One region of the Halobacillus litoralis genome, then DNA from elsewhere that is predicted to be linked to it. Evidence: riboswitches for the same ligand, from Rfam matches in the RefSeq annotation. Region 1 holds a riboswitch; the other holds the start of a gene.
The links. Region 1 has a riboswitch for FMN ahead of ribD (bifunctional diaminohydroxyphosphoribosylaminopyrimidine deaminase/5-amino-6-(5-phosphoribosylamino)uracil reductase RibD). Riboswitches for the same ligand answer to the same signal wherever they lie in the genome.
Positions count from the first base shown of each region.

Region 2: another riboswitch for FMN. It lies ahead of LC065_RS09920 (ECF transporter S component); the one in region 1 lies ahead of ribD (bifunctional diaminohydroxyphosphoribosylaminopyrimidine deaminase/5-amino-6-(5-phosphoribosylamino)uracil reductase RibD).

Region 1 covers NZ_CP129016.1:1,300,274-1,308,297, reverse strand. Annotated here, with positions in the region: gene ribH (6,7-dimethyl-8-ribityllumazine synthase) at 1-311, opposite strand, end outside; gene LC065_RS06675 (bifunctional 3,4-dihydroxy-2-butanone-4-phosphate synthase/GTP cyclohydrolase II) at 328-1,521, opposite strand; partial or broken gene ribE (riboflavin synthase) at 1,534-2,185, opposite strand; gene ribD (bifunctional diaminohydroxyphosphoribosylaminopyrimidine deaminase/5-amino-6-(5-phosphoribosylamino)uracil reductase RibD) at 2,185-3,261, opposite strand; FMN riboswitch at 3,432-3,581, opposite strand; gene LC065_RS06660 (glycoside hydrolase family 13 protein) at 3,876-5,537, shown strand; gene LC065_RS06655 (OsmC family protein) at 5,603-6,052, opposite strand; gene LC065_RS06650 (GNAT family N-acetyltransferase) at 6,071-6,526, opposite strand; gene LC065_RS06645 (SE1561 family protein) at 6,523-6,717, opposite strand; gene LC065_RS06640 (TerC family protein) at 6,825-7,601, opposite strand; gene pepT (peptidase T) at 7,917-8,024, opposite strand, start outside.
Region 2 covers NZ_CP129016.1:1,964,341-1,972,364, reverse strand. Annotated here, with positions in the region: gene LC065_RS09940 (isochorismate synthase) at 1-791, opposite strand, end outside; gene LC065_RS09935 (1,4-dihydroxy-2-naphthoate polyprenyltransferase) at 1,020-1,964, shown strand; gene LC065_RS09930 (hotdog fold thioesterase) at 2,505-2,897, shown strand; gene LC065_RS09925 (TraR/DksA C4-type zinc finger protein) at 2,932-3,309, shown strand; gene LC065_RS09920 (ECF transporter S component) at 3,343-3,936, opposite strand; FMN riboswitch at 4,090-4,236, opposite strand; gene LC065_RS09915 (hypothetical protein) at 4,489-4,701, opposite strand; gene LC065_RS09910 (M20/M25/M40 family metallo-hydrolase) at 4,800-5,858, opposite strand; gene LC065_RS09905 (thioredoxin family protein) at 5,978-6,529, shown strand; gene LC065_RS09900 (potassium channel family protein) at 6,630-7,628, shown strand; gene LC065_RS09895 (YugN-like family protein) at 7,611-8,024, opposite strand, start outside.

The DNA.
Region 1 (8,024 bases):
GCCTGAGATACGCCTTTAGCTGCTTCATTACATACATAATCGAAGTGTGGGGTAGAGCCGCGAATCACCGCTCCAAGTGTAACGACAGCATCGTATTTTCCTGAGTTCGCCATTTTACTTGCTACCAGTGGGATTTCGAAAGCTCCTGGTACATAAGCCACTTCAACGTCATTTAATTCAATCCCATGCCGCTTGAACGCATCAACCGCGCCTTCATATAACTTTCCTGTAATGAAATCGTTGAAACGACCGACAACGATCCCGACTTTTAATCCTGTGCCTACGAGGTTACCTTCTATTGTTTTTACCATGTTTCCTTCATCCCTTCTAGTAGTGAAATAAGTGTCCCATCTTGGATTGCTTCGTTTTTAGATATCTTTCATTTTCTTCTCTGGATTCCATTTGGATTGGAACGCGGTCCACAACTTCCAATCCGAAACCTCCCAGGCCTGAAATCTTTTTCGGATTGTTCGTAAGAAGTCGAAGCTTTGTAATTCCGAGATCTTTGAGAATTTGTGCACCGACACCATAATCTCTTAAATCCGGGCCGAACCCCAGCTTCTCATTCGCTTCTACCGTATCCAAACCTTCTTCTTGAAGTTTATAAGCTTGGAGTTTATTCATTAGTCCAATGCCGCGGCCTTCCTGTCTCATATATAAAAGGACGCCGCTTCCGTTTTCTGAGATCTGCCTAAGTGCATTGTGCAGCTGCGGACCACAGTCACAGCGGTAGGAACCAAACACATCTCCTGTCAAACATTCAGAGTGGACGCGGACAAGCGTTGGCTCTTCCGGATTGATTTCGCCTTTAACCAGCGCGATATGATCTTTGAAATCAATATCGTTAGAAAAACCGATGGCACGGAAATCCCCATATTCTGTCGGCATTTTCACTTCCACTTCACGCTTGACATGGTTCTCTTTTTTATGACGGTATTGGATAAGGTCTGCAATCGTGATCATTGGAAGATCAAACTCATCCGCCATTTTTCTAAGATCAGGCACACGTGCCATTGTTCCATCGTCTTTAATGATCTCACAAATGACCCCGGCCGGACGTGCTCCAGCAAGCTTGGCAAGGTCAACGGAAGCTTCCGTATGCCCCGCTCGACGCAGGACTCCGCCTTCTTTCGCAATTAAAGGAAAGATATGTCCAGGCTTCTGGAAGTCCGCTGCCGTCGTTTCTGGATTCAACATTTCCTTGATTGTCAATGCGCGTTCATCTGCAGAAATTCCCGTCGTTGTATCTTTATGATCAATACTTACAGTAAAGGCCGTTTGGTTGGGGTCTGAATTGTTATCGACCATAGGTACTAATTCTAAGTCCTGAGCCAGGTCATTGGTAATTGGTGCGCAGACAAGTCCGCGACCATGTTTGATCATGAAATTGATCATTTCAGAAGAAGCATACTCCGCAATTCCTATTAAATCTCCTTCGTTTTCACGATCCTCGTCATCACAAACAATGACAAGTTTCCCCTGCTTTAAATCTTCAATCGCTTTTTCTACTGAATCAAACATCATTTCACCCTCTTATGCAAAGCCGTTGTCGGAAAGAAACTGTTTAGACAGTCTTGCCTTCGGCTCTTCTTTATTTTGTCCGCTCAAAAAATGAGCTACGTATTTCCCGATCATGTCGCACTCAATATTGACACTGTCTCCTGGTCCTTTTCCACCGAGCACCGTGTGCTCCATCGTATGAGGAATAAGAGAAATCGTCACTCTGGAGTCATCGACACCAAACACCGTCAATGAAGTGCCGTCCACAGCGATGGATCCTTTAAAAACGAAATATTGGATAAGTTCTTCAGATAGTTCAATTTCATAATAAACGGCATTGGATTCAGGTTTTTTTGAAACGATTTTTCCCGTTCCATCAATATGGCCGGAAACTAAATGCCCCCCCGAAACGCCCGCCTGCAGCCATCGCACGTTCTAAATTAACCGGGTCTCCTTGCTGCAGTTCATGAATGTTCGTAGCTCTGTAAGTTTCAGGCATAACGTCAAAAGAGACGGTCTGCTCCGTAAAGTTTGTTACAGTCAAACAAACGCCATTGACGGAAATACTGTCTCCTAATTTAACGTCTGTTACTATTTCTTTGGCTGAAATGTTCACTTCGAGTGCTTCTGTTTTATTTTTTACTGATTTTAATGTTCCTATTTCTTCAACAATCCCAGTAAACATTAAGATTCTCCTTTTCTAACGGAAACAATTTTAATGTCGTCCCCTATTTTTTCAGTCGAGACGATTTCATAGGAGCTTACATTCTTTAATTGCTCTATTCCTTTACCGCCCACAGGCGTCAAAGCTTCTTTTCCTCCGATTAACTTCGGAGCCATATACGTTATCGTTTCATCCACTTTTCCGGCGCGTACGAACGCATCGGCAATCGTCGCTCCTCCTTCAACAAGCAAAGAAGTGACTTTTTGTTCTCCCAAATACCGGAGAACTTCTTCTATGGAAACCTGTTCCCCATGAAGAGGGATGATGGTGACATGCTCATGAGTTTCATAAGGGGCCACCTCTTCTTTCTTCACATGATTCCCTACGAAAATCCATGTTGGTGCCGAATCATCCTGGATTAACTGAGAGGAAGGCGGTATTCTGAGGTGAGTATCGAGGACCACCCTAATCGGGTGCCGTCCATCCCCCTCTATTCGCGTTGTCAGCTTAGGGTTATCCATCAGCACTGTATTGATTCCGACTAGGATCGCATCGGAAAGATGTCTATAATGATGACCATCCAGGCGCGCTTCCTCACCTGTAATCCACTGACTTTCACCTGTAGAAGTGGCAATCTTCCCATCCAGGCTCATAGCTGACTTCAACCGGACATAGGGTTCTTTCTTTTGGATGAAGTGAAAAAAGGAAGTATTGATGTCGTCTGCTTCTTTTTTCAACACCTCTGTCTTCACATCAAGACCGCGTTCTCTCATCATTCGAATCCCTCTGCCGGACACTTTAGGATTAGGGTCATTGGATGCAATCACTACTCTTTGAATGCCAGCTTCAATGACGGCTTCTGCACATGGGGGGGTCTGCCCATGGTGACTGCACGGTTCGAGCGTGACATAAATTTCTGCCCCTTTTGCCTTCTCCCCTGCCATACGGAGCGCATGGACTTCGGCATGAGGTTCGCCCGCCTTGACGTGAACCCCTACTCCCACGATCTGATTATGGTTAACGACAATGGCAGCGACTGAAGGGTTCGGGCTTGTTTGGCCTACCGTTTCCCGCGCCATGTCAATAGCAATTCTCATGTATCTTTCATCCCGATCCAAGACCTTCACCACCTTTTCCAATCAGCATGCATGGCCGAAAAAATAAAAAACCCTGAAGAAGACAGACTTCCCTAGGGTCATTGAACGTAAATCGCATACACTTAAAAAAGGGTACACGTAATGCTTTAGTTTTTGTACCTTTACGTTTCTACAACCTTCTCCCATCCAGACTTTAACTGTCGGCTTTGGAGTTTCACCAAATCAGGGAGAACCGTGTCTAACACTGATTCTCCGTCGCGGGCTCGGAGCACATGCTCATTACCGCCGGCTGGGATTTTCACCCGACCCCGAAGGTTTACGTTATTCAATTATTCGTTACACTATAAATCATATCGGATTTGTTTAGGAAGTGCAATTCAAATGAACTCCTCTATTTTCATTTTTCACCCCAGCCCCTATTGTAAAACCAGATAAAATCCGCTAAGATAGATTACATCAGGAAAACGTTTGCACAGAACTGAGAAGTATTTATAAAAACATCTATTTAGTAAAAGCTTGGAAAGTAATCAGGTTTTTATTTTTCACAATATGCGCAATCGGTTGCATGTAACTGGGATAGGCAACTATAACTGTAATGAAATGAGGGGAATACTATGGAACGTGTATGGTGGAAGGAAGCGGTTGGGTATCAAGTCTATCCTCGCAGTTTTCAAGATTCGAACGGTGACGGAATCGGGGATTTGCAAGGAATGATCGACAGGCTTGATTATTTAAAAGAAATGGGCATCGATTTTATTTGGATCTGCCCAATGTACAAGTCTCCTAAAGACGACAATGGGTATGATATTTCCGATTACCAGGACATCTTAGAAGAATTCGGTACGATGGAAGATTTCAATCGATTGTTACAAGAGGTACACAATCGTGGTATGAAACTGATCATTGACCTTGTTCTCAACCATACGAGTGATGAACACCCATGGTTCATTGAATCAAGAAGCTCTAAAGACAACCCGAAGCGTGACTGGTACATTTGGCGGGACGGAAAAAATGGTGCTGAGCCAAACAATTGGGAAAGTATCTTTGATGGTTCCGCCTGGCAGTACGATGAAAAAACAGATCAATATTATTTGCACGTGTTCTCCACTAAACAGCCGGATCTGAACTGGGAAAACCCTGAAGTTCGTGAAGCATTATATGATACAGTCAACTGGTGGCTGGAAAAAGGTATTGATGGCTTCCGCATTGATGCCATCAGTCACATTAAAAAACGCCCGAACTTCCCTGATATGCCAAATCCAAGGAAAGAGAAATACGTTTCTTCCTTCGATATGCATATGAATCAGGAAGGCATCCATAAATTCTTACAAGAATTCAAAGACGAAACGTACAGCAATTATGACGTCATGACCGTCGGCGAAGCCAATGGTGTCAGTGCCGATGAGGCAGACCTCTGGGTCGGCGATAACGGAAAAATGGACATGATCTTCCAATTTGAACACCTGGATCTTTGGGATCAAGGTGCAGAGCAGCAACTGGATATCCCAGGATTGAAAAAAGTCCTTACACGCTGGCAGAAAGCTCTGGAGGGTGACGGATGGAATGCTCTATTCGTAGAAAACCACGATAAAGCCCGTGTTGTTTCTACGTGGGGCGACGATGAAGTCTACTGGCGCGAAAGTGCAACATCCATTGCCACGATGTATTTCTTCATGCAAGGAACTCCATACATCTATCAGGGACAGGAAATCGGCATGACAAATGTGGCCTTCCCTTCTATTGAAGATTATGATGATGTCGCGGCAAAGAATTTATATAAAACGAAAAAAGAACAAGGCATGTCCCATGAGGATATCATGGAGATTCTTTGGAATACCTCCAGGGATAACAGCCGTACACCTATGCAATGGAGCCACGAAGAAAACGCCGGATTCACAAGCGGTACGCCATGGATGAAAATCAACCCGAACTACAAGGCCATCAATGTCGCAGACCAGCAGGATGATCCTCATTCGATTCTGAATCATTATAAAGAAATGATTCAGCTGAAGAAGCAACATGATCTGTTCACATATGGGACGTATGAGTTAATTCTTCCGGACGACAAACAGATTTATGCTTATACAAGAACACTTGATGGTAAAACCGCTTTAGTGATTGCAAACTTGACGAAAAATACAGCAGCATTTAAGTCCTCTTATACTCTGAACTCGAAGGATTTAATTCTATCAAACCTAATTGTAGATAAACATGTGGATGAAACGAGTTTTACACTTAAACCTTTTGAAGCACGTGTTTATTTACTAAACCAATAACCTTTTACCACCTATTCGATGAAAACTAAAAAAGGACGGCCTCCTAAGGTGGCCGTCCTTTTTTGTCATTCAGCAATGCTTGTGTCTGCTTCCATTTCAAGTTCAACATTACCCTGAATGGCTTTTGAGATCATGCAGCTCTTTTCCGCCTTTTCAATGAGACGGTTCAGTTTGGATAAATCTTTTTCGTCCGCTTCTGCGCGTAGGACGACTCTCGGTTTGTGAATGATTTTTTGATAGGTGAAGACTCCATCGGTCACATCAACGATTCCTTCTGACTGCATGTCCATTTCTTTCAACGGCAATTCCGCCCTTTCAATCATAGCTGCGAGGCTGATGATATAACAGGTGGCCGCCGCTCCGAGAAGCATCTCGTCTGGATTGGTCCCTACGTCTGGGCCATCCATCTCTTTCGGAATCGATATTTTTGTTTTCAGTTTTTCTGATTCAATGTAGCCGACTTCATTCCTTCCGCCTGGCCAGTCGGCTTTTAAATGAAAATGATGCAAAGCCATGATGTCACTCTCCTTCTTTTATTTTTCCATAGATAGGAACTCATAATGTCCCCCATTTGTTGCCTGCGTAAACGTGTGCGTCCTTTTGAAACCTACACGCTCGTAAACAGCAATTGCACGCTCATTGAAAGTAGCAACGGAAAGTGTAAAAGAATCTGCTTGATACCTTTCTCTCACAAAACAGAGACACGAGTGTACGAAACTTTCCCCCTGCCCTTTTCCTGCTTCATCAGGGTGCATACCTAATCCAAGATCAACGGTAGGATGATCTTTCACATCTACGGTCAGAAAGCCGATCAACTCCCCACCTTGATGTGCAATGTACGTATGGGGACTCCGCTTCTCTGGATTTATGAATAACTCCAAATCTTCTTCGTCAGCCGTCATATCATAAAAATCATAGGGGGCAGGATACTTCCAGGCTGCAATTTTTTCTGCTTCTTGTTGAGTAGCTGGTGTCCATTGAACCTTCAAGATTCCTGCTCCCAATCTTTTTTAAAGCGGGACATTTTCACCTGCAGCTGTTCAATCATTTCCAAAACACGATTGAAATCTTTGATATCCACATCTTCTGCATCCATGCTGGACACGACTTGGTTGAGCATTTGAATTCTATTCTTTATATAATGAAACTGTTGTGAAGGATGTTGAGCTGCCTTACCCATTAGTAAGCCCTCCTTTGTTTTCCTCTCCTTTTATCTTAACTTGCTCATAAGGAAAGTAAAAGATTTTGCCCATAAGAAAAGCTGTGGCAAAGGCCACAGCTTTTTTGTTATTCTTCTTCCACTTCTCTTTTTTCTGATAAGAACCATCCAAGTACTGCAATAAGGACAAGGACAGAATAGAAGATGATTTTCCATAAAGCTGAATGAGCAAAGTGTTCATCGATCATTTGTATATTCGGATGAGCCAGCGTTGAAACGACAAGCTTAATTCCTACCCAGCCGACAATGACAAAAGCTGCCACTTCCAATCCAGGACGGGACTTTAACAGTTTCACAAAAACATTGGCTGCAAATCGCATGATGATGATTCCGATCATACCACCGGCGAGAATGACGGCGAACTGGGCACCATCCAAGCTTCCGACTTCCGGTAAGTCTGTTTCAGGCAAAGCGACAGCAAGAGCAACGGCAGCCAATATAGAGTCCACGGCGAAAGCCAGGTCGGCAAGCTCTACTTTAAGGACAGTCGCCCAAAAGCCTTTACCACGCTGATCCCCTGCATCTTCTTCCATTTCTTCTTCATAATCATCCCCTTTGGTCCGCCACCGATCAAAGAGGTGTTTTCCTGAAATGAATAGCAAGTAAGCGGCACCCAATGCTTGAACCTGCCATACGTCTACAAGGAAGGAAATGATAAACAGAGATCCAAATCTAAGTATAAATGCACCCGCTAAACCGTAAAATAACGCCTTTTTCCTTTTTTCCTCCGGCAGGTGTTTGACCATGATCGCTAGTACAAGAGCGTTGTCCGCGGCAAGAATTCCTTCCAGACCGACAAGCACGATCAAAACCCAACCGTATTCAATCAATAATTGAGCATCCAATTCTATTCTCTCCTTTTCCATAAAAAATGGTCCCCACCACTATGGTAAGGACCAAAACAATAGACCTTTACCACAGCGGGTAAAGGTCTCGCTAACAACTTCCGTTGCCAATAAAGCCGGGGAATGTTTCCCGAAATGACGACTTTATTGTCCCAGCTACTCCCCTTTAGGAATGCTACTTCTATCCTTCATCATAGCACGCAACGGTGTTTTGTCAACGCCTTCCTGCCCACATTATAGAATAATTCTAGTATGAGGACAGGAAGGTTTCCTTATGCAACATTGAACGAACGTTTGAGCTATTCGCGTCTTCTGTTATTTTTCTGCTTTTTCTTCGAATAACCGGGCAATCTCAACAATGACCTGGGTCGCTTTTTCCATACTTTCAAGCGAAACATACTCATACTTTCCGTGAAAATTCTC
Region 2 (8,024 bases), 660 kb from region 1:
ATAAAGTAGTCCCCTTCACTTTCGTAACAGAAGATATAGCTGTTTGGCTGACTATCAGCCAAAGCTTTCAAAACAGCGGTGATGTGCACATCCTCTTTGAATGTGACACGGAGCTCTCTTGCCAGGACGACTTTCTCCATTAACCCTGCTGTAATGTCTTCTGTGGCTTTTTTAACCGATTCTTTCCAAGCTTCAGGAGCTACCTCAAAAGTCTTCTCAATGTCAGGTAGCGAACCGGCCACCTCTCCTTCTTTAAGAAGAAAGTCACGGTGTTCTTGTATTTGAGTAGCGATCTGCTGCTGATGATCTTCAGGAAAAATCAGGGCATTGATGGTTAAATAAGTTTCTCCATCTACTTTCGTAAGCAGAAAAGCAGGAATCGTCATTTGACTATCAGGAAAAGACTCCCATGGTGTATCTTCTTTTTGTTCAGGGTCAAAACTGAACCCGCCAAGAGCCACCATTCCTGTTCCTTTTTTATTATAATCATCATGCAACATCGCATTTTCCTGTAAATGATTCCACAGGGATTGGACTTCACGAAACCGTTGTTTGCTTTTTGCATACAATTGACTGGCCTTCCCTATTCCGACCATGGTCAAATCATTTTCAGCACTCTGCCAAAACGAACGATGGTGATCAATATTCTGACCCGTTTCAAAAAATTGAAAGGGATTTTGTTCATCTATATGTTCAACAATACTAATAAACAGAGGTTCCCCAAGATGATGTGCTTTCTGAAGAGCTTCCCCTACCATTTCTTCTATATGAGGGGCCTTCGTATGAAGCATATATATTCCTCCCATTCTTTAAGGGACGTTATCTACTCTCTCCACACACACCAAATGAATGCTCTTGTGTGCATGCATCACTCTCTATTTTATTCTCTTTTTTCTCTTGACTCAAGGAATCTTACTTTAAAACCAACATTTTCTTACATTGATTGACACTCCAGGACGGTTTCCCTAAAATTAAACTGTTATCATAACAAGAGTATAGTGACAAGGGAGAGAACACCAATGAGCTCTGTTCAAAACCAAAACCTAAAAGCTTCCTTGAATGAACGTGAAGGTTTCCAAGTATGGTGGCGTTTGCTGCGACCACACACACTGACGGCTGCCTTTGTCCCTGTTTTCGTAGGGACAATGCTTGCTGCTATGGAACAATCGATCAACTTCTGGTTATTTGCAGCCATGTTGCTCGCCTCTATCCTCATTCAAGCCGCCACCAATATGTTTAATGAGTATTATGATTACAAGCGAGGCTTAGATAATGAAAATTCGGTCGGTATCGGAGGGACCATTGTCCGTGACGGAATCAACCCTAAGACCGTACTTTCGTTAGCCTATCTTTTCTTTATACTTGCAGGATTACTAGGCGTTTATATTTGTGCTTCTTCAAGCTGGTGGATAGCTGTAATCGGATTGATTTCCATGCTGTTCGGCTATCTTTACACTGGAGGGCCATTACCGATCGCCTATACTCCATTTGGTGAAATAACAGCAGGTTTTTTCATGGGAACGATCATTATTGGAATCAGTTACTTCATTCAAACTCTTTCGATTACGGCTGAAGTAATCATCGTTTCTGTTCCTGTGGCTATCTTTGTCGGTACCATCCTATTAGCCAACAACATCAGGGACCGCGTCGGTGATGCCGAAAACGGGAGAAAAACGCTGGCTATTCTTTTCGGCCACAAAGGATCTATCGTTTTCATCGGTTCACTTTTCCTAGTAGCCTTTATCTGGACAGGTGTGTTAATCATTCTGGGTACACTGCCTTTATGGTCATCCATTACCTTCTTTAGTGTAATAAAAGCAACAAAAGCCATTCAGGGATTTATAGGAAAAACTCAACCTCTCGAAATGATGCCTGCGATGAAAGCGACGGCCCAGACGAACACCATTTATGGTTTTCTCCTAGGTCTATCCTTACTATTACACCTTAACTTCCCTCTTTCCTAAAAGAGAGAACCAGAAAAAACACATCAGGAGCAACAAAAAAAGGATGGTCCCCACCATCCTTTTTTATTTTCACTAAAGCTCCCGATTGTGGAAGGTGGATTATAGAACCCCTAAACTTATAAGTAAGGTTCCAATTTTCCCCACATAGGCAGGCATAAAGTGCTTTGTATCAAGCATTTACGTTTTCTAAATGTCCATTGAGTAGAGTTTATATGATTCACTTCCCATAACCATACAAGGTGATCTTACAAGTAGTGATTTCGAGAATCTTACTTGTAAAAAGGGCGGAGGGGAATGGCGAGACTCCTGCGGGAAAAAAGTGCTTGATGAGACCCCACAGGACGCAGTCCGAGGAGGCTCACCGCGCTCCCGCGGAAAGCGAGCTATTACCCGCAGCCCCCATCCACTCAACAATAGTCCCGACACTGAGTCTTCCATAATCCTGACAGATTGTGGAACAAGTCATTTATAATTTCAGTATGTAACATGAAGGTTTGACCATTTTTACAATGGGAATAATACAAAAAGGACGGGATGAAAATGAACAAATCTATGATGAAGAATACATTGATGGAAGCACTTGGGATGGAAGTTCTGACGGCAGACGCAGCAAAGGTACAAATTCGTATGCCTGTCGACCACCGTACCCATCAGCCTATGGGTTTTCTCCATGGAGGAGCAAGTGTGGCATTAGCCGAAAGCGCTGCGAGCATCGGGGCATTTTTGAACATTGACCCTGATCAACAACAAGTTTTTGGTATAGAAATCAATGCCAACCATATAAAAAGTGCCCGCGATGGATATGTAAAGGGAACAGCGACTCCTGCTCATATCGGCAAAAATACAATGGTATGGGAAATACAAATTGTCAATGAAGCTGATGAGTTGTTGTGTATATCCCGATGCACGGTAGGGGTTGTCCCCAAAAAATAACCGAATTGTCTAATTGAAAGGAGTCACGTTTAGCATGTTGAATGATAATCAAAAACAAAAATTCAAAGACCGTCTTTTAGAAATGAAGGAAGAAGCAGAAGCACAAATGGAAGAATACAAAGAAGATCAAGCGAAAGAAGATTATGAGAACGACCGAACCGGTGAAATATCGAGCGTGGCTGACCATCCTGGCGACCAGGGAACGGATCAATTTGAGAGAGCGAAAGAACAAACATTTTATGAGCAGGCGCGAGAAAAATTAATGGAAGTAGAAGACGCCCTGCAGCGTATGGAAGAAGGACGTTATGGTTTGAGTGAAAAGTCAGGTGAACCCATTCCAATTGAGCGTTTGGAAGCTATGCCGACAGCTCGTTATAAAGTGGAAGAAATTGAAAAAGAAAAAAATAATTAAAAGAAAGCGAGGGGTTTATTCCCCTCGCTTTCTTTATGCGGCTGACTGCCGTACACTTTTTTGTTCGATCCAGTCCTTCATCTTCACGAATAACATGATAAACAAGGATCCAGCGATGGCTCCTTTAATTACATTAAATGGAAGAATACCCGCTACTATCGTCATCCATTTCACATCTGTACTCATTGTCTCCCAGCCCATAAACCAGCTGTATGCAGGAAGGATAAGGAAATAATTGAGTACGCTCATCGTTACTGCCATAAAGAGGGAACCAAAAACCAAACCTAAAATGAGTGACTTCATCGTTTTTCCTTTTCGATAGATAATGGCAACCGGAACAACAAAAAGGACTCCGGCAAAGAAGTTCGCAACGACTCCAATGGGATCAGAAACTCCTGTAAAAATCATATATAGGCCATTTTTCAACGCTTCCACCACAATACCTGCGAGTGGTGAAAATAAAATCGCAGCTAGAAGTGCAGGAATGTCACTAAAGTCCACTTTTAAATAAGGGGGTAAAAAAGGAAGTGGAAATTTCAAAAACATTAACACCATAGATATTGTACCAAGTAACGCTAAAATGACTAACTTTTGCAGTTTTGATGATTGCCCCGTGTATGAGTTCATCATCGATCTCCTCCTTCATCTTTTCATCGATTCACATCCCAGATGAAGGTAAACGGCCTATAAAAACACATAAAAATAACCCTGTAGCACTTAGGGCTAAGGGTAGTCGTGTCCATAGGAAATAGAGGTAGTGTTTAATCTACCAGTTCCGTTCGACATCTTCTCCCATCCAGACTTTAACTGTCGGTCCCGGACTTTCACCGGGTCCACCGCATGGCCGAACCATACGGGTCACGGACTTGAAGAATCAAAATTCTTCTTACCGTCGGTCGGGAATTGCACCCTGCCCCGAAGATGGAATCGATATATTATTGTAAATTTATTTTATACAAAACGCCGGGATAGCGCAAGTAGAATGTTCTGTGACTGATTGTTTTCTGTTCTTTTGTGAAACTAAAACGTCACCTGTATCGTTTAAAATCTATAACAAATTCGATGGGTCTATCTACTGATTTAACCCGTCACCTTCTTGACTGCCTTCCCTTAATAGTAGCGTAGAATGTTAAGAAAAAAATAACCACATGGCGCATGATTGCACCTTGTGGTTATTCTTCATGCCGATGGAGACTGCATTTTTTCTGTAGCATCTATAAAAAGACGGAGAGTTGAAGAAACAGTAGATACATCGACGAGACCATCTTCGCAATCTTTTACCTTATCAAGCTGCATGAGAATGTATTCATCATACCCATGCAATTGTAGCTGTCCGGCACAAATCTTCCCTTTCAACGTCAAAATTTGTTGATGCAGCACTTCCCGATCCATGCAGATCACTCCTTAATATAGAAGATTATATCTGCTATTCTCTCCAATTATGCTTTAAATAAACAAAACACCGAGGAGACCCCTCGGTGCTTAAAGGATTATTCTTCTAGCGGATTCAAACTTTCGTTCCCTGTCATATTCTTAATCATTTCTACCATCAAGGTGATCTCTTCTTCGATGTCCTGAACACTTACAGTTTCTACAGGAGAATGCATATAACGGAGCGGCAGGGAAACGAGGCTGACTGGAACACCTTTTCCGGTAAGTCTCATCTTATCGGCATCCGTCCCAGTCATTCTAGGTGTCAGCTCATACTGCACATCCATTTCAAGAGTTTTCGCTGTATTCTCTAGAAGCTTGTTAATCTTCCGGTTGATCGGGGCTCCTTTTGCCAGTACAGGTCCCCCGTCTAATCGTACGTCCCCGTGTTTATTTTTGTTAACCCCGGGATAATCGGTAGCAAACGTCACGTCACATGCAATCGCCATCGTTGGTTCAATGCCTGCCGCAGCGAAATAAGCTCCCCCCATGTTGGTCTCTTCATTAACAGTGCTTGCCGCATAGACTCCCACTTGAATATTTTCTTTAGAAAGCCTTCTCAATACTTCCCCCACAATGAATTGTCCTGTACGGTTATCCAGACCACGTCCGGCTATGTATCGATCCATTAACAGTTCCGGCTCTCTTTTATAAACAGCAAGGTCACCAATTTGGACAAATTGCTCCATCTCTTCTTTCGTCTTTGCTCCACAGTCAATAAAAAGATCGTCTAAACCGAAGTCCCCTTTCAATCCACCATGGTGTTGAGCGTTCACTCCAATAACCCCTGTCAGTTCCTTTTCATAGCCAAGGATGTTAACCTTCATTCCTACGGCTGCTTTCGGGTTAATGCCTCCCATTTTGTCAAAATGAAGATAACCTTGCTCATCAATACGGTTGATGACGAGAGCAATTTCATCACAGTGCCCAGCTAACAGGATTTTGAATTCTGCTTCCGGGTTCAATACAGCGATGGCATTCCCGGCATGATCGGTTTTGATTTCATCAGCATATGGTCGCATCTCTTTAATCCATCTTTTTTGTATTTCCATTTCCATGCTGGATGGTGAAGGTGTGTTTAGCAATTCCATCAAAAAGTCCAATCGTTCTTTTTTCATAATCATCCCCCTTTTCTTTTATCATACCAAAAAAGAGGAATCCCATTATAATTAGACGCTTATTCTGACCCTAATGAGGGAACATGGTCTTGTACGGAGTTTGTAGAGGAGGAATTGGAATGAACTTAGAAAACTGGTTTAACAGAGGAATGACAGCCCAGACCTACGTCGATCACATGCAAACACACCAGAAAGACTTCATCTATATATATGAAAACTTCCCGGTCCCCGTTGAAGATCAGCCCTTATTCGAAAAAGTACAAAGCAAGAAATTACGTGCCCTAGTTCTTACAGAGGACTGGTGTGGTGATGCGATGCTGAACCTGCCGATTTTCTTAAAAATTGCAGAGCAGGGACATATTCCCGTTCACTTCCTTTTGCGTGATGAAAATCTAGAGTTGATGGATCAATATTTGACAAACGGACAATCTAGATCCATCCCTAAAATTATTTTCATCGACACCAAAGGGAATGAAGTGGGAACTTGGGGACCACGCGCTCCAGAAATCCAAGCATATATCGATGATTCATTAGCGAATCTCCCAGATCATGATGCTGACGATTTTAACGAAAAACGTAAGGAAATGCTTACGTTCATTACAAAGGCTTATCGCGATAACCGAGACTTCTGGTCTTGTGTCTATAAAGATTTGAAAGAAAAAATTTCATAACCCCATTTCCAAAAGGATTTCCTTACTATGTAAGGAAGTCCTTTTATGTTTGAATATAGACCAGAACAGCCATACTGAGGATAAAAAAGGGGCATATGTCATGCAATCCTTAATCCGCCTATACTTCCAAATGCCGCTGTTTTTGCGGTTATTGACTACCGTTTTGTTTACCATGTCATTATTCGGGTTGATCATTCATATCATTGAGCCGCAGAACTTCCCTACTTTCTTTGATGGTCTCTGGTGGGCATTTGTGACAGGTGCCACCGTCGGTTATGGTGATTATGTCCCGTTAAGTGCAACAGGGAAAATCATAGCGATTCTTCTGATTCTGTCAGGTGGAGGCCTCGTAACCTTCTATATGGCGACACTTTCAGCATCTACAGTGAAACATGAAACGGACTTAACAGAAGGAAAAGTACCCTACAGAGGAAACGGTCACCTGATTCTTGTTGGATGGAATGAAAGGACCCGTCACTTGCTGGACATGCTTGAAGAACAAAACCTGCAAGAAAGAATCGTTCTGATCGACCGGACGATGAACCAATTTTATCAGCGTTTATCCAGTGTTCATTTCATTAACGGAAGTGCCACGAATGAAGAAACGCTCGAACAAGCCAATGTAAGTGAAGCGAGAATGGCAATCATAACCGCTGATCCATCCATGGAAGAAGAACAGTCGGATCAGACGGTCATTCATCAAATTGTCTCGCTTAAAGGACACCATCCAGGGTTGTTCATCATCGCGGAAGTACTGACTGAAAAACAAAAAATCAATGCAGAACGGGCAGGCGCCAATACCATTATTCGTTCTAATGACTTTATGAGCAGCCTCTTTTACCAGGAGCTCTATCGTAACGATCCGGTCAAACCTTTTGAGCTTCTTCTTGACTTGTTGACGGAACGCCAATTTCATGAAGAAATAATTCGTGGTGAGCTCATTGGAAAACCTATGCTCAAAGCTTTCGAACATTACTTGAAAGAACATTATCAAATTATCGGCATAAAAAAAGGCGAAGATCTCTCCTTCGACCTTCACCCCGATATTGTATTGGAAGAAGGGGATGTCCTTGTCGTTTTTTCACCCCTTCGAAAGTAACACTTGTTCAACTTGAGCAAGCAGCTCTCTTCCCTTATTGATGTGTTCTTCAGGAAAAGAGGCATCTTTATCCACCGGCTCCTGGAACTGATCGAAAATAGCACGGAAGTTCCCTTCTTTAACGTTATCATCAAGTCCTGGATTATATTTATGAGATAGCAGAAACGGTTCTTTCATTTCAATCATGGCATAATCGCCAGGGGCATCTAAAGAGCCTGAAGTTACGACGAACGGAAGACGAATGAACTGGTAACCTACATGGTCGTCAATTTTGTAATCAAAGTACCCATGCTCATAATCCCAATTATCGGAAAGTTTAAAGCCGATAGCCTTCAGTTCACTTTCTACATCATTATATGTGTACACTTGCCCTGTAATTGGTGAAGATAATGGAAT